Regions from separate parts of the Pseudomonas sp. S04 genome, predicted to be linked through region 2. Evidence: predicted binding sites of a transcription regulator. Region 2 holds the regulator's gene; the other holds the start of a gene.
The links. The regulator FliA, encoded in region 2, starts transcription of late flagellar genes. The targets are predictions, from matches to a motif close to CTAAAGTTTNNNNNNNNNNNGCCGNTAA.

Region 1 (7,786 bases), 2.9 Mb from region 2:
CTTGCTTCCCAGCACGCAGGACCCGCCACCTGGCATCACCTTCTACACCCACCTGCGCCCTCAACAGCAGTTATCCATGCCCGCTTCGGTGCAATACATACGTATCGTCGATGCCCGGTGGATCCGCAAGAAAAAGGACACCTGTCAGTTGATGGAGAAACTCGACCAACCCCGGCCAAGCCAACCGAGACTGACAATGCTGCTGACTTGTCAGGAGTCGGAGCCAGTGATCAATGAAAAGTTGAAGAAGTCTGATGTAAAAGCACTCAATGCTCAGGATTCCGTGTGCCTGTTCTATAACGTGAGCACGCAGGCAATGACTGTCGTTCGCAAGACTGATTCCCGTCTTGATGCAGTGACAGACCGGCAAGATGGTTTTTCATCGAGGCAGGAACAAAGGGAGGGGGAAGCTGGCGGTATTGCGGATAACGGCGCTACTGCCCGGATGACAGATTAACGCTTGGCCATCGAGGCCCACAGAATAGATCGCGACCGTTGTGCCCCCGCTTCAAGCAGGCGCACAACGGTTGATCAGCGCAACAGCATCAGAACAACTTGCGGCCCTTGTTGGCAGCAATACGCATACGCAGGGCGTTGAGCTTGATGAAGCCAGCAGCATCCGCCTGGTTGTAAGCGCCGCCATCTTCTTCGAAGGTGGCGATGTTGGCGTCGAACAACGACTCGTCGGACTTGCGACCGGTAACGATCACGTTGCCCTTGTACAGTTTCAGGCGAACCACGCCGTTCACGTGCACCTGGGAAGCGTCGATCATCTGTTGCAGCATCAGACGCTCAGGGCTCCACCAGTAGCCGGTGTAGATCAGGCTGGCATACTTGGGCATCAGCTCGTCTTTGAGGTGAGCCACTTCACGGTCCAGGGTGATCGATTCGATCGCCCGGTGGGCGCGTAGCATGATGGTGCCGCCTGGGGTTTCGTAGCAGCCACGGGACTTCATGCCCACGTAACGGTTCTCGACGATGTCGAGACGACCGATACCGTGTTCGCCACCAATACGGTTGAGGGTCGCCAGCACGGTGGCCGGGGTCATTTCGACGCCGTCCAATGCAACGATGTCGCCGTTGCGGTAGGTCAGTTCCAGGTACTGCGGTTTATCTGGAGCGTTCTCCGGGGAGACGGTCCATTTCCACATGTCTTCTTCGTGCTCGGTCCAGGTATCTTCCAGCACGCCGCCTTCATAGGAGATGTGCAGCAGGTTGGCATCCATCGAGTACGGGGATTTCTTCTTGCCATGGCGCTCGATCGGGATCGCGTGCTTCTCGGCGTAGTCCATCAGCTTCTCGCGGGACAGCAGGTCCCACTCACGCCATGGAGCAATGACTTTTACCCCTGGCTTGAGGGCATAGGCACCCAGCTCAAAACGAACCTGGTCGTTGCCTTTGCCGGTGGCACCGTGGGAAATGGCGTCAGCACCGGTTTCATTGGCGATTTCGATGAGGCGTTTGGCGATCAACGGACGTGCGATGGAAGTACCCAGCAGGTACTCGCCTTCGTATACGGTGTTGGCACGGAACATCGGGAACACGAAATCACGCACGAATTCTTCGCGCAGATCGTCGATGTAGATTTCTTTGACGCCCATGGCTTGTGCCTTGGCGCGAGCCGGTTCGACCTCTTCGCCTTGACCCAGGTCAGCGGTGAATGTCACCACTTCACAGTTATAAGTATCCTGCAGCCACTTGAGGATCACCGAAGTGTCCAGGCCGCCGGAATACGCCAGAACGACCTTGTTTACGTCCGCCATGCCATCACTCCACGGGGTTCTACGGAAAGCCGATAAGTCTAACGCTGCGAGCGGATAAATTACAGAGGCGCGACAGCTTATGACGACGAAGCGACAGATTATGTCGAGCGGGCGACGATTTCGACGGGTTCAGGAGGTCGCTGCCGCGCCACCCGCAGAGCTGACTTGAGGGGCAGGATCGGCCGCAGGTTCGAGTCGTTCGAGCTGCACGCTGACCCGACGGTTTTTCGCCCGGTTGGCGGCACTGCTGTTGGGTGCCACTGGATACCGTTCGCCGTGAAAGCGCAGGGTCACCTGTGATTCCTGGATGCCGTTGGCCTTGAGGTAATCCATCACGGCCAGCGCCCTGCGTCGCGACAGGTCACGGTTGGTCAGGCGATTGCCGCTGTTATCGGAATGGCCGTCAATTTGAATATGATTGACCGTCGGATCGGCCTTCATGAAGCTCAGCATGGCCTGCAAGCGGCTTTTCGCCTGTGCATCCAGTTCGATTCCGCCCCCTGGAAAACCTACCGCCGCCTGCTTCACCTGCTCGTAGTTCATCGGTAGCAATTTGGCTACGCAGCCCTGGTAATCGGCATAGGCCTTGCTGAAACTGACCGGCAGCAGGCGCACTTCCGACACTCGCCCGTCAGGCGCGGAATGCCGGATCAACGGACTGCGGCCCTCCATCAAACCACCGATCAGGCGACCGGCCTGCGCCTGCGAACTGTTGAACAGCACCTCGCCACTGCCCAGCCTGACCGAACCCAGGTTAATGTCCGCACGCCCTGGCTGCCAGGGTGCCGCCGCCGCCAGCAAGGTCGCCGAGCCACCACTGAGCATCGGGTTATAGGCTTTCAATCGAAAGGTGGCCTGCTCGCCCGCCCGCCGCACGAACTCGCCCGCACCAAAATCGGTGATCGGTTGGCTCAGGCGGCATTCGAACTTGTCGCCCTCGACCTTCCACTCAGTGCTCTCCAGGCGCGTCTGGAAAGTGAGTGCCATGGCAGGAAGGCTGGCGAACACACTGAGCAAGGCTAGATAACGCTGGCGCACGGGAGGCTCCACTGACTTCTGCAACAAAAAGACCGACACACATGTTTACGGCATACCTTGGTGATATCGGTTACGTCCGACAAAACTTGATAGCGAGTGCCTGCAAGAGTCTTTTCCGGTAGCATTCCCATGAGTTTGACCCGCCTGGAATCCCCAATGTCCGACCGCCTGACCCTGCTGCGTCCCGACGACTGGCATATTCATCTTCGCGATGGTGCTGCGTTGCCCAATACTGTCGCGGATGTCGCGCGCACCTTTGGTCGCGCCATCATCATGCCCAACCTGGTACCACCGGTGCGCAATGCCGCTGAAGCCGACGCCTACCGCCAGCGCATTCTCGCTGCGCGCCCGGCCGGCAGCCGCTTTGAGCCGCTGATGGTGCTCTACCTGACCGACCGCACCACCGCGGACGAAATCCGCACCGCCAAGGCCAGCGGTTTCGTGCACGCCGCCAAGCTGTATCCGGCCGGTGCAACGACCAACTCGGACTCCGGTGTCACCAGCATCGACAAGATCTTCCCAGCGATCGAGGCCATGGCCGAAGTCGGGATGCCCTTGCTGATCCACGGTGAAATCACCCGCGGCGACGTCGACGTCTTCGATCGCGAGAAAATCTTCATCGACGAGCACATGCGTCGGCTCGTCGAGCGTTTTCCAACGCTCAAGGTGGTGTTCGAACACATCACCACCGGCGATGCCGTGCAGTTCGTCAACGAGGCCTCGGCCAATGTCGGCGCCACCATCACCGCGCACCACTTGCTGTACAACCGCAATCACATGCTGGTTGGCGGGATTCGCCCGCACTTCTACTGCCTGCCGATCCTCAAGCGCAACACCCACCAGGTCGCCCTGCTGGATGCCGCTACCAGTGGCAGTGAAAAGTTCTTCCTCGGTACCGACTCGGCTCCCCATGCCCAGCACGCCAAGGAAGCCGCCTGTGGCTGTGCCGGCTGCTACACCGCCTATGCCGCGATCGAGCTGTACGCCGAGGCGTTTGAACAGCGTAACGCGCTGGACAAGCTCGAAGCCTTCGCCAGCCTCAACGGCCCGCGTTTCTACGGCCTGCCAGCGAACACCGATCGCATTACCCTGGTCCGCGAAGAATGGACCGCCCCAACCAGCCTGCCCTTCGGCGAGCTGACTGTCATCCCGCTGCGCGCCGGTGAAAAACTGCGCTGGCGCCTGCTGGAGGAACACGCGTGAGTGAAGACCATTACGACGACGAACAGGAAGGTCAAGGTGGTGGCGGCTCACGTCACCCGATGGCAGCCAGGTTTCGGGGATATCTGCCAGTCGTCGTTGACGTTGAAACCGGTGGTTTCAACTGTGCCACTGACGCCCTGCTGGAAATCGCCGCGACAACCATCGCCATGGACGAAAAGGGTTTTGTGTTCCCGGACCACACCTACTTCTTCCGTGTAGAGCCGTTCGAAGGCGCCAACATCGAAGCTGCGGCGCTGGAGTTCACCGGCATCAAGCTCGATCATCCGCTGCGCATGGCCGTGAGTGAAGAGACGGCCCTGACCGATATCTTCCGCGGCGTGCGCAAGGCGTTGAAAGCCAATGGCTGCAAACGGGCAATCCTGGTCGGTCACAACAGCAGTTTCGACCTGGGCTTCCTCAATGCCGCCGTGGCGCGCCTGGACATGAAGCGCAACCCGTTCCACCCGTTCTCCAGCTTCGACACCGCGACACTGGCGGGCCTGGCCTACGGCCAAACCGTGCTGGCCAAGGCCTGCCAGGCAGCAGACATCGACTTCGACGGTCGCGAGGCCCACTCGGCTCGCTACGACACCGAGAAGACCGCTGATCTGTTCTGCGGCATCGTCAACCGCTGGAAACAAATGGGCGGCTGGGAAGACTTCAACGACTGATCGGTCGCAGGTTTTTCTCAACCCACAAAAAAACCGGCCACTTGGGCCGGTTTTTTTGTGCCTGAGGCGCGTGGCTTACAGCTTGCCAGCGTTCTCGGACAGGTAAGCAGCAACGCCTTCTGGCGAAGCAGTCATACCTTTGTCGCCTTTTTTCCAGTTAGCCGGGCAAACTTCGCCGTGCTCTTCGTGGAATTGCAGCGCGTCGACCAGACGGATCAGCTCTTCCATGTTACGGCCCAGTGGCAGGTCGTTGACGATCTGCGAGCGGACAACACCTTTGTCGTCGATCAGGAACGCGCCACGGAAAGCTACGCCGCCTTCGGATTCAACGTCGTACGCCTTGGCGATGTCGTGCTTCATGTCAGCAGCCATGATGTACTGGACCTGACCGATGCCGCCGGCATTGATCGGGGTGTTGCGCCAGGCGTTGTGGGTGAAGTGCGAGTCGATCGACACCGCGATCACTTCCACGTTACGCGCCTTGAAGTCAGCCATGCGGTGGTCCAGAGCGATCAGCTCGGACGGGCAAACGAAGGTGAAGTCCAACGGGTAGAAGAACACCAGGCCGTATTTGCCTTTGATGGCCGAGGACAGGGTGAAGCTGTCGACGATTTCGCCATTGCCGAGTACGGCCGGTACGGTGAAGTCAGGGGCTTGTTTGCCTACGAGTACGCTCATTGGATATCTCCTGGTGTAGTGCGTGAAGAAAGGTAGCGATCCAGTCTGCCGCCGGTAAACGACAGCTTCGTGAAACGGCTACCGTTCGCAAAGACCGACCATCATACACTGCGTTTTTGACCTGTCGCCATGTAGCCGTTCGTCAGGCAAGTGACGATCGATCACAACAGGTACGGAAACCACTTTGACAATCATTCTCGTTAACATTAAGATCCATCGCAATTGAGCCATAACCAGCGATGGGTTCTCACTCTATGTATGTCTGCCTCTGCACTGGCGTCACCGACGGCAAGATCCGCGATGCAATCTACGAAGGTTGCTGTAGCTACCGTGAGGTGCGTGAAGCCACCGGCGTTGCTAGCCAATGCGGCAAATGCGCCTGCCTTGCCAAGCAGGTGGTTCGCGAAACCCTTGCCGACCTGCAGATGAGCCAGGCGGCGATTCCCTTTCCCGTAGAATTTTCCGCCGCATAAGTAACCAATTTCAGAGAACCGGACTTAGTGTCCGGTTTTTTTATGTCTGTAATTCAATCGCTTAGCGTCAGGATGCGGAACACAAACATTCTTATTCCGATTAATTTTCATATATTATTCAATAACTTAGGTTTGACACTAAGAAGTTGCAGGCTCAAACTCGGCCTTATATACCGCACTTAAGGACAGGACCCCCATCATGAAAGGCGACGTAACAGTCATCCAGCATCTCAACAAGATCCTTGCCAATGAGCTGGTCGCAATCAATCAGTACTTCCTGCATGCCCGCATGTATGAAGATTGGGGCCTGAACAAGCTGGGCAAGCACGAGTACAAAGAATCCATCGACGAGATGAAACACGCGGACAAGCTGATCAAGCGCATCCTGTTTCTCGAAGGCCTGCCGAACGTCCAGGACCTGGGCAAGCTGCACATCGGCGAGCACACCAAGGAAATGCTCGAGTGCGACCTGCGCATCGAGCGTACCGGTCACGCCGACCTGAAAACCGCCATCGCCCACTGCGAGACCGTTGGCGACTTCGGCAGCCGTGAACTGCTCGAAGACATTCTCGAGTCCGAGGAAGAACATATCGACTGGCTGGAAACCCAACTGGGCCTGATCGATAAAGTTGGAATCGAGAACTATCTGCAATCGCAGATGGGTGAATAACGCAAAGTTACCACCCATTAAAAAGCCCCGCCCTCTTATTTATAGAGAGGCGGGGCTTTTTTTGATCTGCTGCGAGGGTTCGCTGGCAAGCCAGCGCCTACACCACTTAGGCTTCGGTCTTGCCAGCAGCAGCCTTTTCCACAGCAGCCTTGATGGTCGACTGCAGCGAACCGTCAGCGGCCATTTCGGTCATGATGTCGCTACCGCCAACCAATTCACCACCGACCCACAGCTGTGGGAAGGTTGGCCAGTTGGCGTACTTTGGCAGGTTGGCGCGGATTTCCGGGTTCTGCAGGATGTCCACGTAAGCGAACTTCTCACCACAGCCCATGACGGCCTGCGCGGCTTTCGCGGAGAAGCCACATTGTGGGGCATTCGGCGAGCCTTTCATGTAAAGCAGAATGGTGTTGTTGGCAATCTGCTCTTTAATAGTTTCGATGATATCCATGGAGCACCTCGGCTGAACTTTTCCGACTCAGTTGTCGGCACGGTGGCGCATTGTAACGGAAAGACCGGCGCGATGCTCGGTCTCCCCGACAGACATACCTAGGCCGCTGCCACCGTCACCGGCACACCATTGAGCGCTGCGTTTCCCGACAACTCATCAAGCTGACGCTCATCTGTCAGGTCGTTGGCGCTGGACCCCGGTTGCGCCGTGGCGATGCCCATCTGCACTCCAGGCCGGGCATGGCCCCAGCCGTGGGGCAGGCTGACCACGCCCCGCATCATCTCGGGACTGCCGAGCACCTCGACTTCGATCTCGCCGACCCGCGAACTGACCCGCACCCGCTGGCCGTCGCTGAGCCCGCGCTGAGCGAGGTCGTCCGGGTGCATCAACAACTGATGACGCGGCTTGCCTTTCACCAGGCGGTGGTAGTTGTGCATCCACGAATTGTTGCTGCGCACATGGCGTCGGCCAATCATCAACAACTCATCCGCCGCCGGCGCTTGCAGGGCGGCAAAGCGCTGCAGGTCCGCGAGTATCGCCGCTGGCGCCGCTTGCACGTGCTGGTTGGGCGTTTTCAGGCGCGGCCCCAGGTTGGCCTTCAGCGCCCCCAGGTCGACGCCATGGGGATGATCGAACAGGCTGGTCACCGACAGCTTGTGCTCGGAGGCGTCACCGTAGCGACCGGCACGCAAGGCAAAGTCGATCATCTGTGCCGGTGGCAGCGTAGGCTTGAGTTCCTTGCCGGTCCTGGCCGCAAAGGCCTTGGCCAGGCCGACGAAGATTTCCCAATCATGCAGCGCGCCCTCGGGCTTGGGCAGGATCGCCCGGTTGAAGCGGCTGAC
Region 2 (7,786 bases):
GTCAAGATACTGCCGCTTTGGTCGCGGCCGTGCGCGTCGGCTTGTCCCGAGCTATCGTGCAAAGCATTGTAGGCACTGAGTCCGAGCTGCCTGTGATCACCTTGGAACCAAGGTTGGAACAAATATTGCTCAATAGTATTCAAAAGGCCGGGCAGGGCGCCGATGAGGGTGTCTTGCTTGAGCCAAGCATGGCCGAGAAGCTGCAGCGTTCGTTGATCGACGCGGCCCAGCGTCAGGAAATGCAAGGTCACCCGGTGATTCTGCTGGTCGCAAGTCCGGTCCGCGCGATGCTCTCGCGGTTCGGCCGCCTGGCAGTCCCGGGGTTGCATGTGTTGGCCTATCAGGAAATTCCTGACAACAAGCAAGTGACCATCGTTGCGACAGTAGGGCCCAACGGCTGAGGTAGTGGTTTATGCAAGTTAAGCGTTTTTTCGCCGCCGATATGCGTCAGGCCATGAAGCTGGTTCGTGATGAGCTGGGCGCCGATGCCGCGATCATCGGCAACCGCCGCATCGCCGGCGGTGTCGAGCTGATGGCGGCCCTGGATTACAAGCTGTCGGCCCTGGCGCCGCGGGTGCCGAACATTGAGCTCGAGGACGAGCTGCGCAAGACCCAGTCGCGCATTGTCACCGCCCAGGCCGAACTGAGCTTGCGTGGCGAAGGCGAGGCGGGCGAACACGCCAGTCGCCAGCTGTTTGCCGGGCTGCCGCTGACCGCCGCCGAACCCTTGATCGAACCGACCCTGTCCGAGCCGCCGCGTCCTGCCCCGGCACCAGCACCGGCGGCCGCCATCGACCCGCGTGCCTACGATTCGATGCGCTCGGAGCTCAATGGCTTGCGCGAGTTGCTCGAAGTGCAACTCGGCTCCCTGGCCTGGAACCAGCTGCAGGGCCGCCATCCGCAGCAGGCCAACCTCTGGCGCCGGCTGCAACGCATCGGCTTGTCCGGTCCGTTGTCCCGTGACCTGCTGGAGCTGACCACCAGTATTGAAGAACCCCGCCAGGCCTGGCGCATGCTGTTGGCCCACCTGGCGCGGATGATCGTCACCCCCGAGATCGAACCCCTGGAAGAGGGCGGAGTGATTGCCATGGTCGGCCCGGCCGGCATGGGCAAGACCACCACCCTGGCCAAGCTGGCAGCACGTTATGTGCTCAAGTACGGCGCGCAGAACATCGCCCTGGTGAGCATGGACAGCTACCGCATCGGCGCCCAGGAGCAACTCAAGACCCTGGGGCGGATCCTCAACGTGTCGGTGACACACCTGGATCCGGGTCAGTCCCTGGCCCAGGCCCTGGACCCACTGCTGCGCAAGCGCGTGGTGTTGATCGACACCGCGGGTCTGCAGGCCAGCGACCCGGCCTTGCGCATGCAGCTGGAAAGCCTGGCGGGACGCGGGATCAAGTCGAAGAATTATCTGGTCCTGGCCACCACCAGCCAGAAGCAGGTGCTGACGGCCGCCTATCACAGTTATAAACGTTGCGGGCTGGCCGGCTGCATCCTGACTAAACTGGACGAAACGGCAAGTCTGGGCGAGGTCTTGAGCCTGGCGATCAGTCACGAATTACCGGTGGCCTATCTGACCGATGGGCCGCGTATCCCGGATGACCTGCATCTGCCGCGCCGCCATCAGTTGGTCAGTCGCGCCGTGAGTGTACAAATGCAGGAAGAACCCAGCGAAGAAGCCATGGCTGATATGTTCGCTGATCTCTACCACAGCCCGACCAAACGGGTCGGCTGAGGTATTAATGACTAGATTTGTATCTACATCGATGGCCTGCCGTGCATTGTTCCCCAGGGAACGCGCAGCCAGTCATGTAGCCCGCGTCTAAGCAAGACAAGGTATAGAAAGCACATGGGCAGCATGCATCCCGTACAGGTGATCGCGGTGACCGGCGGCAAGGGTGGCGTCGGTAAGACTAACGTTTCAGTGAACTTGTCCCTGGCTCTGGCAGAGCTCGGCCGGCGCGTTATGTTGCTGGACGCCGACCTGGGGCTGGCGAACGTCGATGTGTTGCTGGGGCTGACGCCCAAGCGCACGCTGGCCGACGTGATCGAGGGTCGCTGCGAATTGCGCGACGTGCTGCTGCAGGGGCCCGGCGGGATTCGTATCGTGCCGGCCGCCTCCGGTACCCAGAGCATGGTGCATCTGAGCCCGGCCCAGCACGCGGGCCTGATCCAGGCGTTCAGCGATATCGGCGACAACCTCGATGTGCTGGTGATCGACACCGCGGCCGGGATCGGCGAGTCGGTGGTCAGTTTTGTCCGCGCCGCGCAGGAAGTGCTGCTGGTGGTCTGCGACGAGCCGACTTCGATCACCGACGCCTACGCCCTGATCAAGCTGCTCAACCGTGACTACGGCATGAACCGCTTCCGCGTGCTGGCCAACATGGCGCAAAGCCCGCAGGAAGGGCGCAACCTGTTCGCCAAGTTGACCAAGGTCACGGACCGCTTCCTGGATGTCGCCCTACAATACGTCGGCGCGGTGCCCTACGACGAAAGCGTGCGTAAGGCAGTGCAGAAGCAGCGCGCGGTGTACGAAGCCTTTCCTCGTTCCAAGTGCGCCCTGGCCTTCCGCGCCATTGCGCAGAAAGTCGATACCTGGCCATTGCCCGCCAATCCGCGTGGGCATCTGGAGTTTTTTGTGGAGCGCCTGGTGCAACAGACTGCGGGTCCGGTGCTATGACAGCCAGCGGTTACAACCTGTACAAGCAATCGGCGCGTGACGCGCAGTACGAGCTGATCGAGCGTTACGCGCCACTGGTAAAACGCATTGCCTATCACTTGCTGGCGCGTCTGCCGGCCAGTGTCCAGGTCGAAGACCTGATCCAGGCCGGGATGATCGGCCTGCTGGAAGTCTCGACCAAGTACGACGCCAGCAAAGGCGCGAGTTTCGAAACCTACGCCGGGATCCGCATCCGCGGGGCAATGCTCGACGAGGTCCGTAAAGGTGACTGGGCGCCACGCTCGGTGCACCGCAATACCCGCATGGTCAGCGACGCGATTCGCTCAATTGAAGCTAAAACCGGACGTGACGCTAAAGATCACGAGGTTGCGGCCGAACTCCAATTGAGTCTCGACGATTATTACGGGATTTTGAATGACACCTTGGGCAGTCGCCTGTTCAGTTTCGACGATCTGTTGCAGGACGGCGAGCATGAAGGGCTGCATGAGGATGGCGCGAGTGCTCATCTCGAGCCGTCGCGTGACCTGGAGGATGAACGCTTCCAGGCTGCGCTGGCGGACGCGATTGCCAATTTGCCGGAGCGTGAGCGACTGGTCTTGGCGCTGTACTACGACGAGGAGCTGAACCTCAAGGAAATCGGTGAGGTCCTGGGGGTCAGCGAATCGCGGGTCAGCCAGTTACACAGCCAGTGCGCAGCCCGTTTGCGGGGGCGTTTGGGAGAGTGGCGAGCGCGCTGACAGCAGTGTGGGGACACTGCGAACGACACCGCTACAGCCTCGCGCTGGCGCGGTCATCATCCGTTGTGCTCCAAACCGTCGTTGAGTGCTCTGCCTGTTGATTGAATGGCGTGCCCAGGTGCTGGGCGCGTTTAAGACTGCTTGGAGGTCGAATTGGACAAGAACATGAAAATCCTCATCGTTGATGACTTCTCAACGATGAGGCGGATCATCAAAAACCTGTTGCGTGACCTCGGGTTCACCAACACGGTCGAGGCAGACGACGGCACTACAGCCATCCCAATGCTCAACAGTGGCAGCATCGATTTTCTGGTCACGGACTGGAACATGCCGGGCATGACCGGTATCGATCTGCTGCGCCACGTGCGCGCCAACGAAAAGCTCAAGCACTTGCCAGTGTTGATGGTGACCGCTGAAGCCAAGCGCGAGCAGATCATCGAAGCGGCCCAGGCCGGCGTCAACGGCTATGTGGTCAAGCCGTTCACCGCCCAGGCGTTGAAAGAAAAGATCGAGAAGATCTTCGAACGCATCGGTTGATGTCTGGCGCCACGGGGGAGCTATGGAACAACGAGAGATTTCACAGGGCGATTTTGAATCGACCCTGAAAAAACACGCGGTCGAATTGGTCGACAGCCTGGAAAAGGGCAAGTTCGGCGAGGCCGTGCAACTGATCCATGAGCTCAACCAGACCCGTGACCGTGGCCTGTACCAGGAAGTGGGCAAGCTCACCCGTGAGCTGCATAGCGCGATCGTCAATTTCCAGATTGACCCGAACATGCCGCAAGCCGAGGAAGTCTCGCAGATCACCGACGCCACCGAGCGCCTGGGGTATGTGGTCAAGCTGACCGAGGCGGCGGCCAATCGCACCATGGACCTGGTGGAGAACAGCACGCCGCTGGTCAATGCCCTGGGGACCGATGCCCAGGCGTTGAGCGCAGACTGGGGGCGTTTCATGCGCCGTGAAGTCGGGGCTGAAGAGTTCCGTGAGCTGGCCCGGCGCGTCGATGGTTTCCTGAGCCGCAGCGCCAGCCACAGCCAGATCGTGGCGGGCAACCTCAACGACATTCTGCTGGCCCAGGATTACCAGGACCTGACCGGTCAGGTGATCAAGCGCGTGACGCAACTGGTCACGGAAGTGGAAAGCAATCTGCTGAAACTGGTGCTGATGGCCAGCCAGGTCGACCGCTTTGCCGGCATCGAACATGACCGTGCAGCGATCCTCGCGGAAAAAAATCCGCAAAAACATCTGGCGCAGGGTGAAGGTCCGCAGATTCATGCCGATAAACGTGATGACGTGATGTCCGGTCAGGACGATGTCGACGATTTGCTTTCCAGCCTTGGATTCTAGGAGCACCCCTACACATGAGCTTCGGCGCCGATGAAGAGATCCTTCAGGATTTTCTGGTTGAGGCCGGCGAGATTCTGGAGCAACTGTCCGAACAACTGGTCGAGCTGGAAAGCCGACCGGATGATGCGGACCTGCTCAATGCAATTTTTCGCGGTTTTCACACTGTAAAAGGGGGCGCCGGCTTCCTCCAGCTCAACGAACTGGTGGAGTGCTGCCACATCGCCGAGAACGTCTTCGACATCCTGCGCAAGGGTGAGCGGCGCGTCGACTCGGAGCTGATGGACGTGGTGCTCGAAGCGTTGGATGCGGTCAACGGCATGTTCAGCGAAGTGCGCGAGCGCGCACCGGTCACTGCTGCCACGGCCGAGCTGCTGGCGGCCCTGGCGCGCCTGGCGGAACCGCAATCGGCCGACGAGGTGGCAGCGCTTGCGCCAGCACCCGCGGCGCCGGTTGTCGCCAGCGACAGCGGCGATATCACCGATAACGAATTTGAACTGCTGCTCGACTCGCTGAATGCGGTCAAGGCGCAAGCCGAGGCACCTGTGATCCAGGCGCCAGCGGCGGCGAACGGCAGTGATGAAATCAGCGATGCCGAGTTCGAGTCGTTGCTCGATCAGTTGCACGGCAAAGGCCAGTTCGCCGTGGACAACCTGGCGGCCCCGGTCGAGCCGGTTGCCCCGGTGGTCGCGGCTGAAAGCAGCGACATAACCGACGACGAATTCGAAGCCTTGCTCGACCAGTTGCACGGCAAGGGCAACTTTGCCGTTGAAGCGCTCGAGTCGGCGATTGCCTCGGTGCCGGCCGCCATCGTTGCCGAAGCGGCGGCGGTTGGCGGCGACCTGATCTCCGATCACGAGTTCGAATCGCTGCTCGACGAGCTGCACGGCAAGGGCAAGTTCAGCCACGTCGCCGGCAATGCCGAGACCGCTGCGGCCAGCGCCGCGCCAGTCGCGGCCAAAGCCGTGGCCCCGGTCGCCAAGCCGGCTGTCGCCAAACCGGTCCCGGCCCCGGCCCGTGCCCAGTCGGCGCCACCAGCGGAAAAACCGGCCAGTGAAGCCGAGACCACCGTACGGGTAGACACCGCGCGCCTGGACGAAATCATGAACATGGTGGGCGAGCTGGTACTGGTGCGTAACCGCCTGGTACGCCTGGGGCTCAACAGCGGTGACGAGGCCATGTCCAAGGCCGTGTCGAACCTCGACGTGGTCACCGCGGACCTGCAGACCGCGGTCATGAAGACCCGCATGCAGCCGATCAAGAAGGTCTTCGGGCGCTTCCCGCGCCTGGTTCGCGACCTGGCCCGCCAGCTCAAGAAAGAGATCAACCTGGAGCTGGTCGGCGAAGAAACCGATCTGGACAAGAACCTCGTCGAGGCCCTGGCCGACCCGCTGGTGCACTTGGTGCGCAACGCGGTCGACCACGGCATCGAATCGCCGCAGGAGCGTGAAGACGCGGGCAAGTCCAGGGGCGGCAAAGTGGTGCTGGCGGCCGAACAGGAGGGTGATCACATCCTGCTGTCGATCTCCGATGACGGCAAAGGCATGGACCCCAATGTCCTGCGCGCCATCGCGGTGAAACGCGGGGTGATGGACAAGGATGCGGCCGAGCGCCTGAGCGACACCGAATGCTACAACCTGATCTTCGCTCCGGGTTTCTCGACCAAGACCGAGATCTCCGATGTGTCCGGGCGTGGCGTGGGCATGGACGTGGTGAAAACCAAGATTTCCCAGCTCAATGGCTCGATCAACATCTACTCGACCAAGGGCCAGGGTTCGAAGATCGTGATCAAGGTGCCGTTGACCCTGGCGATCATGCCGACCCTGATGGTGATGCTGGGCAACCAGGCCTTTGCGTTCCCACTGGTCAACGTCAACGAGATCTTCCACCTCGACCTGTCGCGCACCAACGTGGTCGACGGCCAGGAAGTGGTGATCGTGCGGGACAAGGCCTTGCCACTGTTTTATCTCAAGCGCTGGCTGGTCGCCTCCGCCGCTCATGAAGAGCAGCGCGAGGGCCATGTGGTGATCCTTTCGGTGGGCACCCAGCGGATCGGCTTTGTCGTCGATCAACTGGTTGGCCAGGAAGAAGTGGTCATCAAGCCATTGGGCAAAATGCTCCAGGGAACGCCGGGCATGTCGGGCGCCACCATTACCGGTGACGGTCGCATCGCGTTGATTCTCGATGTCCCGAGCATGCTCAAGCGTTACGCCACGCGGCGTATTTGATTCTGGTGGAGCGGGGCGCCTGGCGCCCTGTTGCGCCTATATGGAGTGTTTATGGCAGTCAAAGTCCTGGTGGTGGATGATTCCGGTTTTTTCCGCCGCCGCGTCTCGGAAATCCTTTCGGCGGACCCGAATATCCAGGTGGTCGGGACCGCGACCAATGGCAAGGAGGCGATTGATCAGGCGCTGGCCCTCAAGCCCGACGTGATCACCATGGACTACGAGATGCCGATGATGGATGGCATCACGGCGGTGCGGCATATCATGCAGCGCTGCCCAACCCCGGTGTTGATGTTCTCCTCGCTGACTCATGAAGGCGCGCGGGTCACCCTCGACGCGCTGGACGCCGGTGCGGTGGACTTCCTGCCGAAGAATTTCGAAGACATCTCGCGCAACCCGGAGAAGGTCAAGCAACTGCTGTGCGAGAAGGTCCACAGCATTTCGCGCAGTAACCGACGCTTCAGTGCCTATCGGGCACCGGCGCCGGCACCAGCAGCGGCGCCGATCCCGACCCCAGCCCCTGCACCGGTCAGCAATTTTGCCGGCAGCAGCCCGACACCACGTCCGGCGGTGGCACCTGTGCCAACCCGTGCTGCGCCGTCCTCGCCGGCACCCAAGCGCAAGGCCTACAAGCTGGTCGCCATCGGTACCTCCACGGGCGGCCCGGTCGCCCTGCAGCGCGTGCTGACCCAATTGCCGGCCAACTTCCCGGCGCCCATCGTGCTGGTCCAGCACATGCCGGCGGCCTTTACCAAGGCATTCGCCGAGCGCCTGGACAAGCTGTGCCGGATCAGAG

Region 1: the regulator FliA is predicted to act here: its motif matches at 2,865-2,892, upstream of PspS04_RS21840 (flagellar protein MotY).

Annotation. Positions count from the first base shown of each region.
Region 1 covers NZ_CP019427.1:4,912,982-4,920,767, forward strand. The annotation lists gene PspS04_RS27885 (hypothetical protein) at 1-457, shown strand, start outside; gene PspS04_RS21835 (argininosuccinate synthase) at 546-1,763, opposite strand; gene PspS04_RS21840 (flagellar protein MotY) at 1,893-2,801, opposite strand; gene pyrC (dihydroorotase) at 2,958-4,004, shown strand; gene rnt (ribonuclease T) at 4,001-4,675, shown strand; gene PspS04_RS21855 (peroxiredoxin) at 4,751-5,353, opposite strand; gene PspS04_RS21860 (bacterioferritin-associated ferredoxin) at 5,608-5,826, shown strand; gene bfr (bacterioferritin) at 6,026-6,496, shown strand; gene grxD (Grx4 family monothiol glutaredoxin) at 6,603-6,944, opposite strand; gene PspS04_RS21875 (molybdopterin oxidoreductase family protein) at 7,043-7,786, opposite strand, start outside.
Region 2 covers NZ_CP019427.1:1,700,485-1,708,270, forward strand. The annotation lists gene flhA (flagellar biosynthesis protein FlhA) at 1-401, shown strand, start outside; gene flhF (flagellar biosynthesis protein FlhF) at 413-1,738, shown strand; gene fleN (flagellar synthesis regulator FleN) at 1,853-2,683, shown strand; gene fliA (RNA polymerase sigma factor FliA) at 2,680-3,420, shown strand; gene PspS04_RS07470 (chemotaxis response regulator CheY) at 3,586-3,957, shown strand; gene PspS04_RS07475 (protein phosphatase CheZ) at 3,980-4,768, shown strand; gene PspS04_RS07480 (chemotaxis protein CheA) at 4,783-6,993, shown strand; gene PspS04_RS07485 (protein-glutamate methylesterase/protein-glutamine glutaminase) at 7,045-7,786, shown strand, end outside.